One region of the Rhizobium sp. WYCCWR 11146 genome, then DNA from elsewhere that is predicted to be linked to it. Evidence: predicted binding sites of a transcription regulator. Region 1 holds the regulator's gene; the other holds the start of a gene.
The links. The regulator LexA, encoded in region 1, represses DNA repair genes until DNA is damaged. The targets are predictions, from matches to a motif close to TGTTCNNNNTGTGTTCNG.
Positions count from the first base shown of each region.

Region 2: a site for LexA is predicted at 4,505-4,522, ahead of HX899_RS25500 (2'-5' RNA ligase family protein). Genes of this name have one in related genera too.

Region 1 is NZ_JACCEY010000037.1:137,424-145,068, forward strand. Features, by position in the region: gene gltA (citrate synthase) at 1-866, opposite strand, end outside; gene HX899_RS28305 (ComEC/Rec2 family competence protein) at 1,157-3,589, shown strand; gene lexA (transcriptional repressor LexA) at 3,570-4,289, opposite strand; gene HX899_RS28315 (VOC family protein) at 4,487-5,380, shown strand; gene kdsA (3-deoxy-8-phosphooctulonate synthase) at 5,377-6,222, shown strand; gene eno (phosphopyruvate hydratase) at 6,372-7,645, shown strand, end outside.
Region 2 is NZ_JACCEY010000031.1:228,608-236,252, forward strand. Features, by position in the region: gene HX899_RS25465 (LysR family transcriptional regulator) at 1-424, opposite strand, end outside; gene HX899_RS25470 (hypothetical protein) at 503-1,027, shown strand; gene HX899_RS25475 (AbrB/MazE/SpoVT family DNA-binding domain-containing protein) at 1,125-1,415, shown strand; gene HX899_RS25480 (LysR family transcriptional regulator) at 1,412-2,305, opposite strand; gene HX899_RS25485 (Atu4866 domain-containing protein) at 2,411-2,785, shown strand; gene HX899_RS25490 (SDR family oxidoreductase) at 2,928-3,662, shown strand; gene HX899_RS25495 (methylated-DNA--[protein]-cysteine S-methyltransferase) at 3,774-4,337, opposite strand; gene HX899_RS25500 (2'-5' RNA ligase family protein) at 4,599-5,207, shown strand; gene HX899_RS25505 (succinylglutamate desuccinylase/aspartoacylase family protein) at 5,309-6,370, shown strand; gene HX899_RS25510 (ArsC family reductase) at 6,491-6,841, shown strand; gene ybaK (Cys-tRNA(Pro) deacylase) at 6,874-7,347, shown strand; gene HX899_RS25520 (MarR family winged helix-turn-helix transcriptional regulator) at 7,412-7,645, opposite strand, start outside.

The DNA.
Region 1 (7,645 bases):
ACATATTCCGGAATGCGATCGACCGTGCCGATTTCGTTCAGCATGTTGAGCGCTGCTTCGTTGGCGCCGCCATGCGCGGGCCCCCAGAGGCAGGCGATGCCGGCGGCGATGCAGGCGAACGGGTTGGCGCCCGACGAACCGGCGAGACGGACGGTCGAGGTGGAGGCGTTCTGCTCATGATCGGCATGCAGGATGAAGATGCGGTCCATGGCGCGGGCAAGCACCGGATTGACCACATATTCCTCGCAAGGCACGGCAAAGCACATGCGCAGGAAGTTCGAGGCGTAGTCGAGGTCGTTCTTCGGATAAACAAAGGGCTGGCCGATATGGTATTTGTAGGCCATGGCGGCAAGCGTCGGCATCTTGGCGATCATGCGCAGGCTGGCGACCATGCGCTGGTGCGGATCGGTGATGTCGGTGGAGTCGTGATAGAAGGCCGACAGCGCGCCGACGCAGCCGCACATGACGGCCATCGGATGCGCATCGCGGCGGAAGCCGGTGAAGAAGCGGCTCATTTGCTCGTGCACCATGGTGTGGTGCGTGACGCGGTAATCGAAATCCTTCTTCTGCACGGTGGTCGGCAGTTCGCCGTAAAGCAGGAGGTAGCAGACTTCGAGGAAGTCGCCGTGCTCGGCGAGCTGCTCGATCGGATAGCCGCGATGCAACAGGACACCTTCGTCGCCGTCGATGTAGGTGATTTTCGATTCACAGGATGCGGTCGAGGTAAAACCCGGATCGTAGGTGAAGGAAGCCGTGTTCTTGTAGAGGGCACCGATATCGATGACGCTCGGGCCGATCGTGCCGCTTTTGACAGCAAGGTCGACAGACTTGTCACCGATTTTTATTGTAGCGCTTTGATCCGTCATGCTGATCCTCCGAAATGGCGGTGGCGCCATAAAAGCGCCATAGGGGTTAAGCGTCCTCACCGATAGCTATATGATCGCGAAGCTAATGCCAAGTTACCGTGATGGCATTTTGTGCATTGCGGTATCACCTTTTAGGCACTGCAGCGATGAGCCGCACGCATATCGGAAGCCGATGATTCGACTGGTCTTTTGGCGCTCGCGATTTTCCCTCATATTTCAATCGATTATTCTTGCCGGATTTGATTGGAGGTTGCATTCTGGCCGCCTTCGCAGCCGGGCTTGGGCGGTTCATGCAGGAGTTGACGACAGTCGAATTGCGGCCGGAAGCAGGCGAAGACCTTGCCGGCGCCTCCAATTTTTCACCACCTGTCGTGGTGACGCGACCGACACGGACGCAGTCGACGACACCATTGCGCCACCGGCTGCCGGCCGCAGCCTCGCAATTGCTGCGTGCCGGCATGCGCATGCTGGGCGAGGAGGTGGACCATGGCCGCCTGCTTCTGTTCTCGCCGGTCTTCCTCGGCGCCGGGTCAGCCGTCTGGTTTCTCGCGGCATCGGATTTTCCGCTCGTTGCATCGCTGCTCTGCCTGTCGGCGCTGACCGTGGCGGTTCTCATCGCCAGCCGCAGCCGGGCGGCAGTGCGGGCAACGCTGCTGGCGCTCTCGCTCGTGGTCTGCGGCATGGTCACGGCGCAGTTCGAGAGCCGGCGGGCTTCGACCGTGATCCTCGATTCATCAGTGACGACGACGGTGACCGGCCGTGTCGAGCGGCGCGAAGGCGATGGTCGCGGGCGGTGGCGCTATATTCTTGCCGTCACCGGCACTAAGGCACCGGAGCTGAAGCGGCGGCCGGAACGCATAACCGCCATCGTCCGCGGCGCGGACGCGGCCTTCGAGATCGGCGATATCATCACCGGCAGGGCGCGACTGACGCCGCCGGCAGGTCCAGCACTTCCCGAACTCAACGACTTCTCCTTCGGTGCCTATTTCGATGGCATCGGCGCCAACGGCTTCTTCTACGGTGCACCGACGAAGGTCGATGCGCAGGCTGGTCCCCAGGCTGCCAGATCGACGGCGGAAACGCTGCTCGAAGGGCTCTACCGGCTGCGCAGCGGCATTGGTGACCGCATAAGGTCGATCCTGCCCGGCGACACTGGCGCTTTCGCCGCTGCTCTCGTGACGGACGAGCGGCGTGCCATCTCGAATGAAACGACGGAGGCGCTGCGCCAGTCCGGTCTGGCTCATATCATCGCCATCTCCGGTCTCAACATGGCGCTATCGGCCGGCATCTTTTTCGTCGGCTTCCGGATGCTGCTCAGCCTCTTTCCCGGCATCGCTGAGGCCTACCCGACGAAGAAGATCGCTGCCGCCGGCGCGCTCATCGCCGTCACCGCCTATTTCCTGATCTCGGGCTTTGCGGTCTCTGCAGAACGCGCTTTCATCATGATGGCCATCATGTTGATTGCCGTCTTCTTCGACCGGCCGTCGATCAGCCTGCGCAATGTCGCTCTCTCCGCGCTCGTCATCATCGTCATTTCGCCGTCCGAGGTTTTGGGTCCGAGCTTCCAGATGTCTTTTGCGGCGACATTGGCGCTGGTCTCGGGCTATCAGCTGTGGAAGGACCGGCGCGTCCGCGAAAACGCCTTCCTGAAGCTGCCGATCATCAGGCCCTTCGTTACAGTTGCAGGCTTCTTCGGCGGCGTCTTCCTGACCTCGCTGATCGGCGGTTTTTCCACCGCGCTGTTTTCGATCGAGCATTTTCATCGCCTGACCGCCTACGGCCTGCCGGCGAACCTCGCGACGATGCCGATCATCTCCTTCATCGTCATGCCGGCCGGCTTGCTGGCGATGCTGCTAATGCCTTTCGGTCTGGATGTTTGGGCCTGGAAGGTCGTCGGATTCGGCCTCGATCTGGTGATCGCGGTCGCAAAGACGGTGTCCGGCTGGGATGGCAATATCGACGTCGGCCGCATGCCCGCCTGGTATTTCGCGATAGCCGTGGCAGGCTTTCTGCTGCTGACGCTGCTCCGTACCCGGTTGCGCCATGCCGGCACATCGATCATCGCGGTCGCAACACTCATCCTGTTGCTTCTACCGGTTCCCCGGCCGCCGGATCTGGTGATTTCGGAGGATGGCAGTCTCGTCGCGGTGGTCGAGGCGGCAGCAATGGCTTCCAACCGTGAAAGACCGCCGGATTTCATCTTCGACCAGTGGCAGAGAGCGCTAGTCCTGCCGAAGCATGACCCGCCGAAGATGCTGGATGGTCCTGCTATCCCGCCTGAGGGAGAAGACCGCCGCGTCAGGCTTTCCCGCGATCAGCAGAACGAAGCAAGGACCGCGATGCGGGCGGCCGCAGCGGGCGGTGACGCAAACCGCTTTTCCTGCGTCAAGAAGGCCTGGTGCACATCAAGGCTCGGCAATGGTCAGGTGGTAACCGTCATCGACAATGCCGCCTATCTCGGCCCGGCATGTGACGCGGCCGATATCGTCGTGACATCGGTCCGCCTTCGCTTCAACAATTGCCGCTCAGGTGCGACGCTCTTCACCGGTGAGACGCTGCGCAGGACGGGTTCCATCGAGTTGCGCTTCACGGACACCGGCCTGGAGGTCGCAACCGCATTCGATGCATTGTCGCGGCCATGGATGCGCCATCGCGCCTATGACTGGCGCAGCAACAGTTTTACCGAATCGGGCCTGGCCAATGTCAGTGATAGCGGCGAATGAGACCGACGAGTTTGCCCTGAACCTTGACGCGGTCCGGCCCGAAAATCCGGGTCTCGTAAGCCGGGTTGGCGGCCTCCAGCGCGATCGAGGCGCCCTTGCGGCGGAAGCGCTTGAGCGTCGCTTCTTCGTCGTCGACGAGAGCAACGACGATGTCGCCAGGACTTGCGGTGCTGCCATTGCGGATGATCACGGTGTCGCCGTCGAAGATGCCGGCGTCGATCATCGAATCGCCCTTGACCTCGAGCGCATAATGTTCACCGGAGCCGAGCATGTCCGCCGGAACGACGATGTCGTGGGTATTGTTCTGGATCGCCGAGATCGGCACGCCGGCAGCGATTCGGCCCATGACCGGCACGGAGACCGAGTTGCCGTTGTCGGCGACGGGTTTTGCGGGAGCGGGGGCGGCGACCGGCTGAGGTTTGCCGAGGCTGCCCTCGATGACGCTCGGCGAAAAGCCGCGCCGGGGCTGGATGCTGGGGCTGTAGGCCTCCGGAAGCTTGATGACCTCGAGCGCACGGGCGCGGTTCGGTAGGCGGCGAATGAAGCCACGCTCCTCCAGCGCCGTAATCAGCCGGTGAATCCCGGACTTGGAAGCGAGATCCAGGGCATCCTTCATTTCGTCGAAAGATGGCGGAACGCCGGATTCCTTCATGCGCTCATGAATGAAAAGGAGAAGCTCCTGTTGTTTGCGCGTGAGCATCGACGTTGTGACCTCGTGATTGAAACAAATCCAGAACATACACTATATGTTCCATATGTGTTCCGCAAGTAGCTAAATTTCCGTAAAACTTGGCGCCAACTCGTTGAGATTTTTATTTTCATTCGCCGGATTGGCACACAAGTCTTGCCTTGGGCGGCACTCTCACACATCTCTGCCGTGTTAGGAGAGGGGATATCATGAACGAGCACTCCGCCAAACCGCACCCGCTGGATCATGTCGTGCTGCCGGTCGTCAATATCGATCTGGCGCGCGAGAGGCTCGGCAAGCTCGGCTTCACCGTTGCCGCCGATGCGCGCCATCCCTTCGGAACGGAGAATGCCTGCGTCTTCTTTGCCGACAAGACTTATCTGGAGCCGCTCGGGATTGCGAGCGTCGAGGAGAGCGAGGCATCAGCGCGGCAAGGCAATGTCTTCACCGCCCGCAACCAGGCCTTCCGCTTCCGCTGCGGCGAGGAGGGGCTTTCGGGGCTGGCTTTCGGCAGCAAGGATGCCGGCATCGATCATCAGAATTTCGTCGGCAACGGATCGAGCGCCGGCGAGATGCTGCAGTTCACCCGGCCGATGACGATGCCGGACGGTTCCGAGACGATTGCCGGCTTCAAGCTGGCTTTCGCCGGCGACCTGCGCGCGCCTGATCTCCTGCTCTTCACCGTCGAGCGCGTCACGCTGCCGGCTGACCGCGCCGCGCTGGAGACGCATGCCAATGGCGTCACCGGCCTAATCGAGATCGCGCTTTGCACGCCGGAGCCGGCCGCCTTCGCTGCCTTCGTCAGCCTTGCCGTGGCGCAATCGGCAGTCGAGAAGACCGGGTTCGGCGTCAATATCGCAGCATCGAATGCGAAAATCAGCCTGATGACGCCGGAAGGGCTGGAGGCCTATTTCGACATCGCCGGCTCATCCGCAGATCGCGGCCTGCGCGGCCGGGCAATCCTCTTCACTGTCGCCGATCTTGCCGTGACAGAAGCGCATTTGGCTGCTAACGGGGTGACATACACGCGCAAGAACAATCGCATTCTGGTGAAGCCCGCGCCCGGGCAGGGCACGCTCTTCGCCTTCGAGGAAACACGATGAGCACTGATACGAATTCCGAAGTCAGGATCGGCGAAGGCCAAGGCCAGGTCACTTTTTCCAATACCGGCCGCCTGTCGCTGATTGCCGGTCCCTGCCAGATGGAGAGCCGCGACCACGCCTTCATGGTTGCCGGCACGCTGAAAGAGCTTTGCGGAAAGCTCGGCATCGGCCTCGTCTACAAGAGCTCCTTCGACAAGGCGAACCGGACCTCGCTGTCGGCTGAACGCGGTATCGGGATCGAGAAGGGCATGGAGGTCTTTGCCGACCTCAAGAAGGAATTCGGCTTTCCCGTCCTGACCGATGTTCATACCGCCGAGCAATGCGAGGAGGTGGCAAAGATCGTCGACGTCCTGCAGATCCCGGCCTTCCTCTGCCGCCAGACCGACCTTCTTATCGCCGCCGCCAAGACCGGCCGCGTCGTCAATGTCAAGAAGGGCCAGTTCCTCGCTCCCTGGGATATGAGGAACGTCCTGAAGAAGCTCAATGCCAGCGGCAATCCGAACGTGCTGCTGTGCGAGCGCGGCGCCTCATTCGGCTACAATACGCTGGTTTCCGACATGCGCTCGCTGCCGATCATGGCGGCGATGGGCGCGCCCGTTATCTTCGATGCGACCCATTCCGTGGCGCAGCCGGGCGGCCAGGGCGAATCCTCCGGCGGTCAGCGGGAATTCGTGGAAACCCTGGCGCGCGCCGCTGTGGCTGCCGGTATTGCTGGTGTCTTCGTCGAAACCCATCAGGACCCCGACAATGCCCCTTCCGACGGCCCGAACATGGTCTATCTCAAGGACATGCCGCGGCTTCTCGAAAAGCTGCTTGCCTTCGATGCGGTCGCCAAGGCCTAAGGTTCAGCTTGACGTTCAACAGTCTGACATGATCGTGCTATAGGCCACATCCGAACGCTGGTCCGAAGGCTATTGCAGCATTGTAATTTGCACGCCTTCGACTAAGACAGGTTTCGAACCATTTATCACCCACCGAGCAGGAAGAACCCATGACTGCAATCACCGATATCATCGCCCGCGAGATTCTCGATAGCCGTGGCAATCCCACCGTCGAAGTCGATGTCTATCTCGAAGATGGCAGCATGGGCCGCGCGGCCGTTCCCTCGGGCGCCTCGACGGGCGCGCATGAAGCGGTCGAACTGCGTGACGGCGGCAAGCGCTACCTCGGCAAGGGTGTCGAAAAGGCGGTCGAAGCCGCCAACACCGAGATCTTCGACGCGATCGGCGGCATCGACGCCGAAAACCAGATCCAGATCGACAACATCATGATCGAGCTGGACGGCACGCCGAACAAGTCGCGCCTCGGTGCCAACGCCATCCTCGGCGTATCGCTCGCCGTTGCCAAGGCTGCGGCCCAGGCGTCCGGCCTGCCGCTCTACCGTTATGTCGGCGGCGCTTCCGCCAGCCTTCTGCCGGTGCCGATGATGAACATCATCAATGGTGGTGCTCATGCCGACAACCCGATCGATTTCCAGGAATTCATGATTCTGCCGGTCGGCGCCGATTCGATCGCCGAAGCCGTGCGCATGGGTTCGGAAGTCTTCCATACGCTGCGCAAGGAACTTGCCGCGCAGGGCCATAACACCAATGTCGGCGACGAAGGCGGTTTCGCACCGGGCCTGAAGAGCGCGCCCGAGGCCCTCGACTTCATCATGAAGTCGATCGAGAAAGCCGGCTACAAGCCGGGCGACGACATGTGCCTCGGCCTCGACTGCGCCTCGACGGAATTCTTCAAGGACGGCAAATACGTACTCGAAGGTGAAGGCCGCACGCTGGAATCGGGCGCCATGGCCGAATACCTGGCCGAGCTCGCCGCCAAGTATCCGATCATCTCGATCGAGGACGGCATGGCCGAAGACGACTGGGATGGCTGGAAAACGTTGACCGACCTGGCCGGCAAGAAGACCCAGCTCGTCGGCGACGATCTCTTCGTCACCAACTCCGCCCGTCTTCGCGACGGCATCCGCATGGGCGTCGCCAACTCGATCCTCGTCAAGGTCAACCAGATCGGCACGCTGACGGAGACGCTCGATGCCGTCAACACGGCGCACAAGGCGGCCTATACCGCCGTCATGTCCCACCGCTCCGGCGAGACCGAAGATTCGACCATCGCCGATCTCGCGGTCGCCACCAACTGCGGTCAGATCAAGACCGGCTCGCTGTCGCGTTCCGACCGTCTTGCCAAGTACAATCAGCTGATCCGCATCGAAGAGGGCCTCGGCCCGCAGGCCCAGTATGCCGGCCGCTCGATCATTCGCGGCTG
Region 2 (7,645 bases), on a different contig from region 1:
TGTCGACCAGTCCCTCATTCGCGGCGACCTCTACCTCGATCTCGGGAAAGGCCTGGCAGAAGGATGCGATCAGTGGCTCCAGCAGGATCGGCACCACTGCCGGCGGCACTGTGAGACGCAACAGTCCAGCCGGTCTCTGCCCGAGCTCACGCGCAACCGCGCTTGCGGCAACCAGTTCCTCGAAAGCGGGCTTTGCGCGCGTCAGGAACCGCTCGCCGGCTTCAGTCAGACCGACACTGCGCGTCGTGCGGATGAACAGAACTGCGCCGACACGCTCCTCGAGCGCACGTACGGCCTGGCTGATTGCCGATGGGGTTACCCCGAGTTCGCCAGCTGCCCTGCGAAAACTGCGGTGCCGGGCAACGCTCAGAAACGCCTCAACGCCATCGAGCGCGCCTTGCCTGACTGTGAAGTTCTGCTTCATACCGCATCGATATTATCGCGAATAGTCGATCGCGGGAAGCGGCCGTACATCTGGATCCCACAAATCAGGAGTGCCCCGATGTCGACGGAATCCATCTTCCGAACCCATCTCATCCTAGGCTATGTCGCGTGGCTGCTTTGCTTCGGCGCCTATATTCTGCCCTGGGTCAAATCGATGGACAGGGTCAAGGCGCACCGCGCCATCGCCACTCTGCACAGCTTCCGCTTCTTCGGGCTCGTCTTCATTCTGCCTGGCGTCGTCGGCCCCAACCTGCTCGCCAGCTTCGCCACCTTCGCTGCCTTTGGCGACCTTGCGGCCGGGCTGCTTGCCATGCTGGCGCTCATCACGATCAGGATACGCCCAGTCTTCTGGCAATTCGTCGTCGCCTTCAATCTCGTGGGAATGGGCGATCTCGTCCTTGACTACTATCACGCGATCCGGGCCGGCCTTCCCGCACAGGCGGGGGAATTGGGCGCCGCATACGCGATCCCAATCATTTACGTGCCCCTGCTGATGATCACCCACGTCTTCGCATTCTATTTGCTGCTGGGTCCTCAGCCGAAGGCAACCCGGGCCCTCGCTGGCGAGGCTGCGGTATCTTAGGACTCCGCCGTCTCAAGCCATGGATCCGCGATAGTGTGGTGACGGAACCATCTGCCTCGCATATCTTGTCTTTGTGTTACCTGCGGGACTCAAGCTGATGGCTCACTCCGAAAACCTCATTGCAACGGTCTCGACCAAAGGGCAGATCATTCTCCCAAAAACGATCCGGCAGCGGCGGAAATGGGAGGCTGGTACTCGGCTGATCGTTGAGGAAACTGCGGAAGGCGTACTTCTAAGGCAGGCTCCTGCCTTTTCTCAAACCAAGCCGGACGATGTGTTCGGCATGCTTCCTTTCAGCGGTGAACCGAAAACTCTGGAAGACATGGAAGCCGGCGTATTGGCCGAAGCCCGCCGCCGTGACGGCCTCGAATTCGCAGATGGCATCTAACCCTTAGACTTGCGGACATAATCGACCAATGCGCGCAGCTTCAGCGGCTGCCTCTGGCGCCTGGGATAGTAGAGATAGAAGCCCGGGAAGGGCGGACAGAAATCCTCCAGCAGCGGCACGAGTTCACCGCGGTCGATATAGGGCTGGAAGGTTTCCACCATGCCGAAGGTGACGCCTGCCCCCGCGCAGGCCATGCGGATCATCATTCCCATATCGTTGGTCGTGACTGTGGGATCGACGGCGACGTCGAAGTCGCGATCATTCTCGGTGAACTCCCAGCGATAAGGCGCCGTATCCGGGCGCGGCCGCCATCCAATGCAGGCATGGTTCTGCAGGTCGCGGGGGTGGCGGGGGTGGCCGCGGCGCTCGAGATAGCCGCGGGATGCGGCGGCGCATTGTCGCTGCTCTTCGGAGACTGATATGGCGATCATGTCCTGTTCGATCACTTCGCCCAGCCGGACGCCCGCGTCGAAGCCGGCCTCGACGATATCGAATTCGTCATCGGTGATGGTGATATCGAGCTTGATGTCAGGGCAGGCTTCCATGAAGCCGGCCAGCAAGGTGCCGGAGAGGAAGTTCTCGGCGATCGAGGAAACGGTGATCCGCAGCAGGCCGCTCGGGCGCGCCTGCATTTCCCGCACCGTCTGCATCGCACCCTTGACCTGTCGGACCGATGGACGAACTGCGTCGAAGAACACTTCGCCGGCTTCGGTCAGGCTGACGCTGCGCGTCGTGCGCTGGACCAGGGCGACGCCGACCCGATCCTCCAGGCGCTGCAGGGCCTGGCTGACGGCGGAGCGGGTGACGCCAAGCCGCTCGCCGGCGAGCCGGAAGTTCCGCGCCTCCGCCACCGCAAGAAAAACCGAAATGCCTTCGAGATCGTCGACCATTGGTTAGCATTTCTAACCAAGGCATCCTGGATTGGCAACTTAATCACTCGGGCTCTCCGTATTATCTTTCAGTCGAGGTCAACGAAGGCTTCGAAAGGCAAGGCAATGCGAAGGATTTTCAAAAGCCCCGTCCTGCAGTTTTTCACGGCGGTCACCCTGGCTGGGGCGGCGTCCAGTTCGTCCACCGCCGACACCGTGAACGACCGAGAAACTCAGCAGCAACAAACAAGCGAGAACACAATGCAGCAACATCCCTATATCGGCATGTGGGTGACGGATGACGGCCGCGTCCGCCACGAACTTCTGCCTAATGGCCGCTACGACGAGGCCCGCGGCAGCCGGGAAAGCGCCTATCGAGGACGCTACGAAGTCACAGGAAGCCACATCGAATATTGGGATGACACGGGCTTCACGGCCGACGGCGATTTCGTCGACGGCAACACCCTCCATCATGGCGGCATGGTGCTTCGGCGCAAATGATGTGCCGCCTGAAAGGCAACGATGCGCTGCGCGCAAACTTCGACGCCTGGGCGGAAACAACGCTCAGCGCCGATTTTCCCACCTGACCACCAAAAAACCTCAGCCGCATCGCCAGGCGAGCGGCGTACACATGGAGCTTGAAATGTCTGATATCAAAGGAAAAGTCATTGCCATCACCGGCGCCAGCAGCGGCATCGGAGAGGCGGCGGCAAAGGTGCTGGCTGCCGCAGGCGCCCATATCGTGATCGGCGCCCGCCGCACCGAGCGCCTTGAGGAACTCGCCGGCGAAATCGCCGCAACGGGCGGGACGGTGCGCCTGCGACAGCTTGATGTCACCGACCGTTCCCAGGTGGAAGCCTTTGCAGGCTTTGCCCGCGCCGAATTCGGCCGGCTGGATGTCATCGTCAACAATGCCGGCGTCATGCCGCTGTCGCCGCTCGACGCCCTCAAGGTCGACGAGTGGGACCGGATGGTCGACGTCAACATCAAGGGCGTTCTCTACGGCATCGCGGCAGCGCTTCCGATCATGAAGGCGCAGGGATCAGGGCAGATCATCAACCTGTCTTCGATCGGCGGCCACAGCGTCTCGCCGACGGCGGCCGTCTATTGCGCGACGAAATTCGCGGTGCGGGCGATCTCGGACGGATTGCGGCAGGAGACCGATCGTATCCGCGTGACTGTCATCTCTCCCGGCACGACGACATCGGAACTGGCCGACACCATCACCGATCCCACGGCGCGGGACGCCATGAAGGCTTTCAGGGCGATCACGATCAGCCCCGAGGCGATCGCCAATTCGATCCTCTATGCCGTCAGCCAGCCTGATGACGTCGATGTCAGCGAGATCATCATCCGGCCGACCGCCAGCCCCTATTGATCCGCTGAGATTGCCGCCAAAGCAATTCCAGCAAAAGTGTAGAGCGGTTTTGCCAGGCAAAGCGCGAAGCGATTTTGCCTGGAATTGCGGAAAACGAAAAGCCTCCGCCGCCTAAAAACCCAACGACTGCTGGGCAGGCGGCGGCGGTGCGAGATTGACGCCCTCGAGCTCCAGCATGCGGGCCTTCGATGACGAACCGCCGGGAGCGGAGAAACCGCCGATCTTGCCGCCGGCCGCAAGCACCCGGTGGCAGGGGATAATCAGAGCGACCGGGTTCTTCGCCATCGCCTGGCCGACGTCGCGAGCGGCTTCCGGCCCGACTCCGAGCTCCTTCGCCAACGCGCCGTAAGTCGTCGTGCGGCCCCAGCCCACACGCCGAGCTGCCGCATAGATATCTTTGAAAAAGGCATCCTGGCCGGCAAGATCGAGTTCGACGCCGGAAAAATCCGTCTCCTCGCCCTGGAAGTAGCGTTTCACGGCGGCGACCGTCTCGAGCACGCCGGGCGTTGGCGCGCCGGCTTCGGCATCCGGCAGGCGGCGCAGCAGCAGCCGTTCGGTCGCTTCCGCTGACTTGGTCGGCAGTTGGAAACGGATGATGCCGGCGTCGCTCCAGGCAATACCGCAGAAACCGCCCGCGGTTTCGAAGATCAGATAGTGGTGCGTTGTCTCAGCCATGACACAGCCTCCGCGTTTTCGATTACCCTCAAAATCGTATGGGACGGCCTCGGTTTCAACCCGTTTCTTGCGCGCATAAGGCTTCCGGGAAATATCGCGATGCGTCTCTCGCAATGTCAATCGAACATCCACGTCATCCGTTCAGAGAAGATTGTATCGGAAAATTATGTTCTGTTTTTGTTCTTGATATTCAATCTCGTCAGAGTATCCTTCGTCGCGTTTTGGAAACGACGAGGGGGGTCATGACGACCCTGAGAGCCCATGAACCAAATCTCCTTCGACTTCGAGGATGGGCGAAGTCGGCGCGGGCGACCGGGCGAAAACCATAGCGGCGGACACCGGCTTTTCTTCGCCCTCTGTCCGCCTGCGGCGGTCGAGCGGCAGGCGGCATCAATCGCAGATGACTATGGCAAGGCTTTCTCTCTTTCGGCAAAGCCGCGGCTGACCACGCTGCATGTGACGATCATCGGCATCGACGATTATGAAGAATTGCCGGAGGACGCGGTCTTTGCGGCGCGCCAGGCCGGCGCCACGGTGGAGGGCGCGCCGATTGCGGTCACTTTCGACAGGATCATGAGCTTCAGGCGGGAAGGCAAGGCGCGGCCGCTCGTGCTTTGCGGCGAAGGCGGGCTGAAGCCGCTCACCCGGCTGCATGTCCAGCTCGGTGTCGGCATGCATAATGCCGGACTGCGGCACAATATCAGCCGCGATTTCACACCGCACATGACACTGCTCTACGACCGCAAGACCGTGCCGACGGCGAGCCTCGACACACCAGTTTCATGGACCGCATCCGAATTCCTGCTCATCCACAGTGTTCTCGGAAAAGCCGAACATCGGATCATCGATCGCTGGCCGCTGCTCGGCTGAGGCAATGATGTCTCCGGGCCACGCTTGCGCTTGCCTTATTTCCGCTCATATAGCTCTGGATGCCTAACCGGGCGCTGGTTGCAAACGGGAACGAAGACAGCATGGACGTTTCAGAGATCATCATCCCTGGAGATATGCCGGGAACGGAGTGGCGGCTGCCGGTGCTGCGCTTTAAAGGCCGCGATCCGAAGGCGCCGAAGACCTATATCCAGGCGGCACTGCATGCCGGCGAGCTGCCGGGAACGGTGCTGCTGCATTTCCTCTGCGAGCGGCTACGGCAGGCGGAAGACCAAGGCGGGATCGCCGGCGACATCACCATCGTGCCGCAGGCCAATCCGATCGGTGCGGCGCAATCGCATTTCGGCGAGCTACAGGGCCGTTTCGACCTGGGCTCACGCACCAATTTCAACCGGGATTTTCCGCTGATCTCCATTACCGATCGGGCGACGCTGATCGAGGATCTCGATGATTACCCGGCTACGGACAGATTGAAGAGGCAGCTGCTGCATATGGCGCTTGGCGCCGATCTCGTGCTCGACCTGCATTGCGACGACGAATCCCTGCAATATGCCTATATCGACGAGGCCTTCTGGCCGGAGGCGGCCGATCTTGCTGCTTCACTCGACATGGAGGCCGTGCTGCTTTCGGATGGCGAAAGCTCGGCCTTCGAGGAGGCCGTCGGCTTTGCATGGAAATATGAAGTTCCCGGCGAACGCCGGCCCCGGCTGCCCGGCAAACTCTCCGTCACAGTCGAGCTGCGCGGCAAACGCGACGTCGATCCGGTGCTGGCGAAATCGGATGCGGACGGGCTCTGGCGCTTCCTCGCGGCACGCGGGATCGTTGGCGACGAAAAACCGGCGGCAACGGTATTTTCCGGCCCGGCCGTGCCGCTCGACAATGTCGAGATCATCCGCACGCCAGAAGGCGGCGCCGTGCTCTTCCATCGCGATATCGGCGAGAGGGTTGCCGAAGGCGACCGCCTAGTGACGATCGTCACCCGGCCCGGGCAGCCGGGCGGCAGCATCGAGCTCACCGCGCCGCAGGACGGACTGATCCTGACCCGAACCTCCGACCGGCTGGTGCGGCGGCGCGGCGACCTGATGAAGATCGTCTGCGACGAACCCAGCAAGGCTTCCCGCAAGGCCGGCACGTTGGAGAATTGAGCCGGGGCCGGTTTTGTCCTGCTGCGATTGTCGACGCGCTCGGGGATAAAAGGTCGCACGGCGTTTGCGCCGACCTTCGTGCATGTTATCTCGCTGTCATCACAGGGAGATCGATCGGGCATGGCCGTCACCATCTATGGCATCAAGAATTGCGACACGATGAAGAAGGCCCGCAGCTGGCTGGAAGAACATAGCGTCGCCTATGAGTTTCACGACTACAAGGCGCTCGGTATCGACCGCACCCATCTCGAAGCCTGGATCGACCAGGCCGGCCTCGATACCGTACTCAACCGCGCCGGCACCACCTTCCGCAAATTGCCCGACGCCGAGCGCGAGAACCTGACCCGGGAGAAGGCGATCCAGCTGATGCTCGACCAACCGTCGATGATCAAGCGGCCGGTGCTGGAGGCGGAGGGGAAATTGCTGGTCGGCTTCAAGCCGGAGATTTACGCCGGAACATTCGGAAGCTGACAGGCGGCCGGGTGAACTCACGAGGAGAAGAGATGTCCAAGACCACGCGCGCGACACAGCTTCTTTCGCAGGCAGGCGTCGCCTTCACCGTTCATGCCTATGACTACGACCCCAATGCCGAGCGCGTCGGGCTGCAGGCGGCCGAAGCACTCGGCGAGGCGCCGCACCGGGTACTGAAGACGCTGATGGCGGAGGTGGACGGCAAACCGGTCTGCGTCGTCGTGCCGTCGGATCGCGAGGTCAGCATGAAGAAGCTTGCCAGCGCCTTTCACGGCAAATCTGCCCACATGATGAAGCCTGCCGATGCCGAGCGGCTGACGGGCTATCATGTCGGCGGCATCAGCCCATTCGGCCAGAAAAAGACCGTGCCGACAGCGATCGAGGAAGCCGCCCTTGCCGAACCGCTCGTCTATATCAATGGCGGGCAGCGCGGGCTGCAGGTGCGGCTCGATCCGAAGGCTGCGTTGAAGGCGCTGAAAGCGGTCGCCGCGCCACTGATTGCCTGATCGGAGCATAAGGCCGAAAACTGTGAGCGGTTTTCGGACGACATTATGCTCTTAACTATTGAATCTAGAGGAAGCGGTCGAGCAGGCCGGCGATCGTCTTTGCCTCGTTTTCGGCAAGCTTGCAGCCGATATGAGTGTCGATCGATCTGGCATAGACGGTCCACATGCGCTCGCGAAGCTTTCGGCCGGCATCTGACATCACCACCCAGCGGCCGCGTCCATCCTCGGCGAAGGCCTCGCGCCGGACCAGGCCCTCTTTTTCCAACCGGTCGAGCAGCCGGGAAAGATTATACTGGGC